DNA from 3 places in the Peribacillus sp. NPDC097895 genome. Region 2 is predicted to be linked to each of the others. Evidence: a T-box and tRNA genes for the amino acid it is inferred to sense, from the RefSeq annotation. Region 2 holds a T-box; the other regions hold tRNA genes.

Region 1 (3,283 bases), on a different contig from region 2:
TGCTTGTCTGTCAGGATCGTGAATGTGGCCACAAAAAAGGTGTTTCACGTGTAACAAATGCAAGATGTCCACAATGTCACAAAAAGATGGAAATGCGCGGTCAAGGAGAAGCACAGACATTCACATGTAAATGCGGTTTTCATGAAAAACTTTCTTCTTACAATAAACGAAGAGGACAAAATAAAAATCAAAGAGTATCAAAAAATGAAGTCTCCAATTATATGAAAAAGCAAAATAAAGAAGAGCCGATCAATACTGCCTTGGCGGATGCGTTGGCCAAACTGAAATTCGATAAATAAAAGAAAGAGCCCTTCACGTTTAGCATAAATGTGAAGGGCTCTTTTTCTATATATCACTGCTTCGACTAAACTTCATTCAGTACGGTGCCATATAATTCATATTCAAGTGTTTTGTCAGTGTGTGTGTGTTTATCCGAATTTACTCGTGTGAGCGTACTGAATGGCTTTTGATCACCCGGACTGAAAATTGCTTCGTCATTCTCTGGATTCCATTGGCTGTAAATACTCATGAACAGTATCCTCCTCCTTTGGGTGAGAAGACTAGTAATTCCCTTTTTGATTATCATCTAACTCTTCAATTGACTCTAACAGTAATCACCTGGACTAAACACCGCTGCATCATTCTCTTTGTTCCATTGGCTTCTGATCGTACTCATCATGCACATCATCTCCTTTGGTGAGAATGTCTTACAGTATTTGTATACCCGGATGGGACAAGTTCAAACATTTATTTCAAAAAAGATTAAAGGATATATTCGATGTAACAATGTCCATTTCATGCCGACTGGAGATCTGATCAAGCAATTCTATCGTAATTTCGCGAATACGCGGTTCCCATTCCTTCATCACTTTCTGATTAATGAAGAGGTTAACTCGATGATATTTTTAAAGGGAAAATGCATTTTGGATAGGTAGTCCGATAAATTTCTGACATGTCGTTTGTATTCTTCTAACGTTCTTTCTCTAACACCTTCAGCGATCTTTTCACTAAGGAAAATATCTAATGCTCGTAATCTTCAGCACGAGTGTGATTTCGTTCTTTTATATGTTTTCCACGTTTTACCATTTTTTTAACCGAAAAGAAAAGCACCTCCAAACAATGAAAACTTTTAGTGAATAGATCACCATTGTTTCCAATGTTCAGAAGTGCTTTCATCCGACATACGTGATACAGCCATTTTCAGTTAAGCCAAAAGAAAGACCCTGCTATAAAACCGGCTTTAACCGGATTATAACAGGGTCTTCCATACATTAGCGTCCCAGATAGGAATCGAACCTACGACCTACAGCTTAGGAGGCTGTCGCTCTATCCTGCTGAGCTACTGGGACATATAAAAAGTCGACGACTTATTTATTATATTTCTTATAGGCAAACTTTTCAAGCTAATAGCTTGTACTTATGAAAAAATTTCATCATTAAAGCTTAACTGGTGATAATGTACAGTCCAATAAAGTTTGACAAGGATGGGTACCAACTCTTTATATTCCTTTTTTTTCGTTAATTGGGATACTTTATTATTCACTAGTTTTCTGGTACTATTATGCTAGAAAAAAATAGGAGAATGATAGTGGGAAAATACAGAGTTTTAAGCATGGCAGCGTTGCTGGGGATGTTAATTTTACCTGGATGCTCACAAGGGGTTTTAGAGGACATAGGTACAAAGACGGCTGCGCCGATTGCGGAAGATAATATTGAAGTAGTTGCAGCAGCGGAGAGTGACGGCGGACAGGATTCGGAGGACGAAGGTAATCCTGAACAAATCGATACAAGGAACTGGATAAGGGCCGAGTCCACGGTTCAGCTTCCCATATTGATGTATCATAGCATATCTGAAGGTAATAACCTTCGGGTGCCAAAAGAGGAATTCCGAATGCAAATGGCTTGGCTTCGGGAAAATGGATACCATACATTATCCCCTAATGAAGCATTTCACGTTTTAACCGAAAATCGAATGCCAAGTGAAAAGTGTGTCTGGATTACTTTTGATGATGGGTATACAGATAACTACACGGAGGCTTTTCCTATATTAAGAGAATATGACATGAAAGCGACCATTTTCATGATTGGGAAATCCATTGAAAAAGGTCATCACCTGACGGAAGGTCAAATGCTGGAGATGAGCAGGAATGGGATTTCCATCGAAAGTCATACGATCAACCATCTTGAGCTAAACCGCATGACCCCAGAGCAGCAAGAAGTCGAAATGGTCCAGTCAAAGGATTTATTCGATCGTATCCTCCATCAGGACACGACAGTACTTTCGTATCCAGTTGGTCGGTATAACGAAGAGAGTCTCAGGCTGTCGGAAGAAGCTGGATACAAGATGGCCGTTACGACCGAACCTGGCGGGGCTTCCAGTGATCAAGGAATGTATGCCCTGCATCGCGTTCGGATTTCACCCGGATTATCGGTTGGTGGGTTTGCGTCCCTGATTGAAAATGCTACAAATCATTGAAGAGGGACGGGGCATCTTGGAGCCAGTCAGAAAAATCATATAATAATAGATTCTTACATGGTGTATAATGAAAAGCAGTGAAAATTATATACATATGAGCGATTTGGTGTCTTAATGACTTAAAAGGGAAGCTGGTTGAATGCCAGCGCGGTCCCGCCACTGTATATGGGAGTTAACGGCTGTGAACCACTGTATGAGATATGGGAAGGTGCCGTTGACGATGACCATGAGCCAGGAGACCTGCCAAGATTCGTACACCTATAACCTACGCGGATGGGAAGGTGTGTGGCAGACCCTAAAGAGTCCGTAATTATATTGTTGCCATACAAGCATCTTCCGTTTAACGGGAGATGCTTTTTGTTTTGATGCGCATCTTCGTTTAAAGGAAGCGCTATTTCATAGGGTGGAAAAAATAAATGAAAAGATTGTGAGGAATGAAAATGAAGAAAATTTTTGGTTTGATCCTGGTGTTATTACTGACTGCAGGTATGATCGTTGGTTGCAGCGGGGGATCTAATGAAGGAACGGAAAAGCAGCAAACGAATCATGCTCAACACCAAGCTTTCCCGATTACGATTAAAGATGCAACGGGTGAAAAAGTTACGATAGAAGAAAAACCGAAGAAAATCGTTACGTTGATACCAAGTAATACGGAAGTGGTATTTGCTCTTGGTTTGGGTAAAAAGGTTGTTGGTGTTTCCGACAATGATAATTACCCGGAAGAAACGAAAGAAATCGAAAAAGTTGGCGGAATGGAAATGAATACGGAGTTGATTGTTTCCTTAAAGCCTGATCTTGTTCTTGCCC
Region 2 (3,283 bases):
ACACTCCGAATGCGACGTTCGATAATAATTTAGAAGATTTAACGATAGACTTTTATGCACATAAAGATATAAAGGCCGGCGACGAGATCACGATCAATTACAACGGGGAAATTGATGATAAATCCGCTTTATGGTTTGATGTCATCGAATAGTGAATGTATCCCTTTTCACTTCTACTTTAAAAATGCTGCATTGTAATAAAAATTGCTTCAATAGAATTAAAAGAATCCATTTTGAAAAAGGAAGATCAAAATGGATTCTTTTTTGTGATTTTTGTATACAGTTTTATAAACGTTATTGCACCTATTCGGTATGCACGGGCATGTTAACTTTACATTTTCTTTGGCGCTGAAATTCCTAATAACCTTAGCGCATCCTTTAATACAATGGCTACGCAAAAAGCGAACGAAAGCTTCATTTGTTTCCACTCATCATCGACTAAAACTTTCGTATGTGCATAATACTTATTGAATGCACGTGATAACTGCAAGCTGAATTTCGCTATTTGTGATGGATCTGCTTGTTCAAATGATTTTTGAACAATGATCGGGAACTGCTCAAGCAGTTGGACGACAGACCACGCATACTCTCCTAATGCATCAAATTGGATTGCCTGTTCCCTAAATTCACCTTTTTCAAGCAATGATGAAATTCGTGCAAAGGTGTACTGCACATATGGTCCTGTTTCCCCCTCAAAATTCATCATTTGCTCTAATGAAAAGTCAATATCGTTCATGCGATAATTTTTTAAATCATTGAAGATTACCGCTCCGACACCGACCTGCTTCGCAACCACTTCTTTCTGTTCAAGCGCTTGATTTTTTTCTTCAATATTGCGCTTCGCTGTTTCAATTGCCTCTGCCAATACATCAGCAAGCAGCACAACTTTCCCTTTACGTGTCGACATTTTCTTACCGTCTTTTAACATCATGCCAAAAGCTACGTGTTGTAAATCTTTTGACCAATCATACTTCATTTTCTCAATGACGTTAAAAAGCTGTTTAAAGTGAAGTGATTGTTCGTTTCCTACAACATAAAATGTCTTCTTCGCATCATAATGTTTTTTACGATACATGGCTGCTGCTAAATCACGTGTGGCATACAGTGTCGCCCCGTCCGTTTTTGTAATCAAACAAGGAGGCATATCTTCCATTTCCACAACATAGGCTCCTTCGGATAAGGTAAGTAAGCCTTTTTCTTTTAGTTCCTCGACAACAGCTTCCATTTTGTCATTGTAAAACGCTTCGCCTGCATAGGAATCAAAACGAATGCCTAATAAATCATAAATCGTTTCAAATTCTTTTAGAGACGCATCCCTGAACCATTTCCATAACGCGCGTGCTTCTTCATCTCCATCCTCAAGTGATTTGAAGCTAGCCCGTGCTTGTTCGTTCAACGATTCATCCGTTTCTGCTCTTTCATGGAACTTCACATAAATTTTCAATAATTCTTGAATCGGGGAAGCTTCGATTGCCTCTTTGTCTCCCCACAGCTTATAAGCGACAATCAATTTACCAAATTGCGTGCCCCAATCCCCTAAATGATTAATACGCACGGCATTGTAGCCATTTTTTTCAGCGATGTTAGCCAGTGCATTCCCTATGACTGTTGAGCGTAAGTGCCCCATGGAAAACGGCTTAGCAATATTCGGGGATGAATAGTCAATCACGACATTCTCTTGTAGAGGCTGCTTTGAACCATACTGATCCTTTTCACTTAATATGGTTTGCAGCACATTTTCTGTCACCCTCTGTTGATTGACGAAGATATTTACATAACCGCCCACTACGTTCACTTCTTGAATCAAATTACTGTTTAATTGTTGGGCTATTTCAGCCGCAATCACTTGAGGTGATTTCCTTAGTTTTTTTGCAAGGGTGAAGCATGGAAATGCAACATCCCCTAATTCCGTGAATTTTGGCTTTTCCATTAATTTTTCTATTTCACTTGCTGGCAATTCATTGTGTAATGCAGTTGATATTAATGTTGCAATTGGTTTATTCATCGTCATTTCCCTCCTAAACAAAAAAGCTCCCGTCTCTAAATAAGAGACGAGAGCATAGATTCCCGTGGTACCACTCTAGTTGCCACAAATTGTGACCACTTTCCATTGTTAACGAGGTGACTCCCCGATGTTCTCTACTTAACGTTTCAAGAAATTTCTCCAAAGTGCGCTTCATTCATTTGTCCTGCATTAGGCTCACACCATCCCTAACTCGCTTTCCATTTCATAATGAACTACTCTCTTTATCACAGAATTTTCAATATATAATTTAATTTATAGTACACAATTTAAAAAAACGTGTCAACATCATATAGATGAACTTCTATAAAGAATGTTCATCCCTAACCTGCTGGTAACTTCATTTTTTCCTTGATGGTGGAAAAATATTTTCTTACGGTCCCAATTGTGTTACTTGGCCGATCAGATGGTTCAATTGTGGTTTGACCATTGGCTAACAGACCTAACACTCCCATTTCCCGTTGTTTATTGTTTGAAGCATCATCAATAAGCTCGGGCGAGTATATTCGCTTGCCGTCCATTATGCCGCGAATCGAGCAGGCTAACTCGTCACTTGGGCTATCCTTCAATAAAAAGCCGCTTACATTGGCATTTAAAGCACGCTGAAAATAACCAGTTCTTCGAAAAGTCGTTAAAATGATTACTTTATACTCAAATGACTTCAAAGCTTCGGCAGCCTCAAGTCCGCTCCTTACAGGCATCTCCATATCCATAATACAAATATCCGGCTGTAAACGATGTATAAGAGCAATTGCTTCGTCTCCATTACTGGCTTTCCCGACAATTTCTATATCTTCTTCAAGATTGAGTAGAGAACTAATTGCCTCTAACAGCATTTCCTGATTCTCTGCAATGACAACTCGAATCATTTTAAGTTCTCTCCTTTATCGAATCGCTTATATGAAGCAAAGACTCCCCCAAATCCTAGGATTATGAAGAGAGTCTGGAATGGAAAAATTATAGTTCAGATTTCACTTGAACGGAAACACTTTTTTTCGTTAAATACTTTAAGTCTTTAAAGCCCACAAAATTCTTGTTTTTCTCATCCCACAAGCGGAAACGGAGCGACTGTAAGCTTGTAGCAAGAGTAATCGTTGGTACGTTCTTTAAAGGCTCTGTATTATTATGTGCATTTTCCAGTTTATAGTTAGGTACCCTTGGACTTAAATGGTGAACATGATGGTAACCGATATTCCCAGTAAGAAACTGCATGAGTTTTGGGAGCTTATAAAAAGAACTACCTTCCACTGCTGCTAACAC
Region 3 (3,283 bases), on a different contig from region 2:
GCTACCACTTTCAATATAATGCACTTTTCCGCTTCCCTTCTTACTATTGGTAGGTGCTGTACCCGCTCTTACAAACTGGTAATGAATCAATACAAACAGCCTCATTACAATTTTGATTCTTTTTATAAACGAATTGCCCTGATCCTTTCTTTACTCATTTGTTCACATCTGTACCTGTAACAAACACAATCATTCCCTTCTATGTCACCCATTAAGCTTCTTGACTTTTGATCGTCTTCAACTCTACTTTTGTGGACTGCACCCATAAATCATGCAAAAAACATGCCATCAAAAATGAGGGAAATAGTTAGGTCTGTTTCGTATATAATAGGAGATTACCAGTGAAATCTCTTAATTGCAGGGATATTCGATTACCCTCAGGGTTCACATAGCTCGCTGGATTGTTTTAAACAAAAAGGTCGATCAGTAAAAACTGGCAGACCCGACAGACGCCTCCGTTCTTAATAATTGCTCCACTATTGCCGTGGTATTTATACCCTTCATTAAAATACCATTGTAAAAGTTGATATCAGAGCAAGATTGTCATTAAACCCAGGAATCTATTCTAAAATCGTTTCGGCAAAACATTCAAACATTAAATGGGAATTGATATACAAAGTAAAAAAACATCCAACTAGTTGGATGTTTTTTTCAAATAAAGATATGAAATGGTTTGAACGTTGTATAATTCCTTTGATTCGAAAAAACTCAATAAGTATTAGCTAGGCACAAACTTAAGTATTCCTTCCAGATAAACACCTTGTTCTTTTCTCGTACACGCTCTTAACTTAATTCTTCCTTCCATTTCTAATTCCTTGGCTAATTGAACTACTTCAGTTCCATCTTCGGCTATCTCTACTGAAAAGAAATTACCCCGAGTGGAAGTTTGAATGAACTTAAATAATCTATCTTTATTCATCTAAACAACTCCTTATTTATTACAAATTCGACATAAAAGACAATCCACCTGCGATAAATAAGAAATAAAAAACTTCTTGCCACATATCATCCGTAAAACAAAAAGAAAAAACGCCAAAACCTTTTAAAGGTTTTGGCGTTTTTAAGTTAGTGTCCCAGGAGAGATTCGAACTCCCGACCGACGCCTTAGAAGGGCGTTGCTCTATCCAGCTGAGCTACTGAGACATATCGCTATTTTTCTTCAGTTCAGTATAAGGCCACGTTTCGAACTTAGACCGTAATGGTGCTTCTTATTATAACTTAGTATAATACTCATTGCAATACTAGTAATATAAAATTTTGAAGAGTTTTAGAACACCCCTACCATTCATTCAATATTTATCATGGTATTTGAATGAAGTTTGCAGTAAAAAATGGAGAATACACTTTATCGAACAATTCGAAGTTATCATATATAACTTATTTCTACTTCAACATCTGATAAAACGAAAAAACCACCTATATCATTAGTAGGATAAATCGATATACGGTGTAATTTCTTACATGACCGTTATACGGATCGTTTCACTAAACGATATAGAAGGTTTTCACATCGGGCTTTAAAGCCACTTTTTTAGTGTCCCAGGAGAGATTCGAACTCCCGACCGACGCCTTAGAAGGGCGTTGCTCTATCCAGCTGAGCTACTGAGACGTTTATGATATAAGTTGCGGTAAAACTTATGTATTACCTTAACTGTTCCCTTAGGACACTTCTTATTATAGTAGGATATCAAAAGAAAGTCAACGGTTTTTCATAAAAAGTTTTTTCTTTTTTATGAACAGGAAGCGGGTAAAAACGCTTCCTGTTCATATTACATGAAGTCATTCCATTTGATAAGCATTTCTTAGTTCCTCAACGATTTTTCCTTCAAGGTCATAAAAGATGATTTCAAGTTGGCCATTTCCGATATCCAAAATGGCATAGGTTTTCTCTTTTCGTCCACGCGGCTGACGTATGCTTCCCGGGTTGATGAAGAGCTTGCCGTCAATCAATTCTGAACCTGCAGCGTGGGAATGACCAAAGCAAATAATATCCGCCCCTGTCTCTTCACTTTTATAAGATAGGTTCATCAGCGTCATATTTATGTTATAGAGGTGTCCATGCGTAAGGAAGAAACGCTTGCCTGCGATACTCTCCACAATATCATTCGGATATGCCGAATCATAGTCACAATTCCCACGAACGGCTAAGAACTCCGACATGTGAGGGTCATTTCTTTCCAACTCTGAATCACCGCAATGGATCATGGCGGCAACCTCTTTTTTATGACGGTCGGTAATCATGCTGATTTCATGAGTTAAGCCATGACTGTCACTCATAATTAGCACTTTCATCGTCACATTCCTTCTTCCCTTTTTAGAAATAGATCAAGTTTTTCATCTAGAGCCCTCAATGCGTTGGCGCGGTGGCTGATTTTGTTTTTTTCCGCTTTTGTCAATTCGGCGTTTGTTTTGCCCTGTTCCTCAACAAAAAAGATGGGATCATAACCAAATCCATTCGTTCCCGATGGCTGTTCCGTAATCAAGCCTTCCATCGTGCCCGATACGGTAATCGTTTCCTGGTGGGGTGACGCTAGTGCCAAGGCGCAATAAAATCTCGCCGTTCTATCCTCTTTTGGCACGCCTTCCAGTTCCCGGAGGACTTTTTCCGTGTTTGCTTCATCACTCTTGGACTCTCCGGCATAGCGCGCAGAATATACGCCTGGACGGCCCTCCAATGCATCTACAATCAATCCGGAATCATCAGCAATGACAAAGTGGCCTAGTTGATGGGCAATGGCCTCTGCCTTCAGGATCGCATTTTCTTCAAAAGTCGTGCCTGTTTCCTCAACATCCGGAGCATCCGGTACATCAAGAAGTGTTTTGACATCATATCCTTTAGCAGAGAATAGGCTTTCGAACTCCTTGGCTTTCCCTTTATTTTTCGTTGCAATGATTACTGTCTTCATTTTTCATTTCACCCTTTTTAATTTTATCAGCATAAGACTTTTTGGAGCTAAGAAAGAATTTGCTGTAACTCGTTATATGTAAAAGCCTCTTCTTCTCCAGTGCCAAATCGGACGAATTCATCGCTGCCTATCATGATCAACAACGGCTGCTGAATTATCCGGATAAGTTAAGTCTAACACAACTCCCTCATCTGCAATAACCCGAAACTTGTAATCTAACGTTTGTAATTTTCGCTATGTTCAATATGCATTTTAACTTTTATGTTATTTATTGAGGTTTTATCAAAGGAATTAATAATTTTATTATCTCACTTATTGACATGGTATCTGTATGCCTTTTCACTAATGTTAAAAAGGTCTGTATTGATTTCCCCCCC

Evidence for each region. A T-box is a leader RNA that pairs with one kind of tRNA and senses whether it is charged. The one in region 2 lies ahead of argS (arginine--tRNA ligase), so its partner is inferred to be a tRNA-Arg.
Region 1: it has a tRNA-Arg gene. The T-box ahead of argS (arginine--tRNA ligase) is inferred to sense a tRNA for this amino acid. The anticodon was not compared.
Region 3: it has a tRNA-Arg gene. The T-box ahead of argS (arginine--tRNA ligase) is inferred to sense a tRNA for this amino acid. The anticodon was not compared.

What each region holds. Positions count from the first base shown of each region.
Region 1 covers NZ_JBNNSH010000003.1:473,074-476,356, reverse strand. The annotation lists gene ACQKMH_RS18575 (DNA topoisomerase III) at 1-299, shown strand, start outside; gene ACQKMH_RS18570 (hypothetical protein) at 365-529, opposite strand; tRNA gene ACQKMH_RS18565 (tRNA-Arg) at 1,276-1,349, opposite strand; gene ACQKMH_RS18560 (polysaccharide deacetylase family protein) at 1,613-2,476, shown strand; cobalamin riboswitch at 2,564-2,738, shown strand; gene ACQKMH_RS18555 (ABC transporter substrate-binding protein) at 2,911-3,283, shown strand, end outside.
Region 2 covers NZ_JBNNSH010000005.1:7,522-10,804, forward strand. The annotation lists gene ACQKMH_RS21200 (SET domain-containing protein) at 1-152, shown strand, start outside; gene argS (arginine--tRNA ligase) at 332-2,011, opposite strand; T-box leader at 2,045-2,263, opposite strand; gene ACQKMH_RS21210 (response regulator) at 2,347-2,892, opposite strand; gene ACQKMH_RS21215 (fatty acid desaturase) at 2,981-3,283, opposite strand, start outside.
Region 3 covers NZ_JBNNSH010000001.1:678,041-681,323, reverse strand. The annotation lists gene ACQKMH_RS03200 (MFS transporter) at 1-90, opposite strand, end outside; gene ACQKMH_RS03195 (hypothetical protein) at 719-919, opposite strand; tRNA gene ACQKMH_RS03190 (tRNA-Arg) at 1,070-1,143, opposite strand; tRNA gene ACQKMH_RS03185 (tRNA-Arg) at 1,536-1,609, opposite strand; gene ACQKMH_RS03180 (metallophosphoesterase family protein) at 1,780-2,292, opposite strand; gene ACQKMH_RS03175 (XTP/dITP diphosphatase) at 2,295-2,906, opposite strand.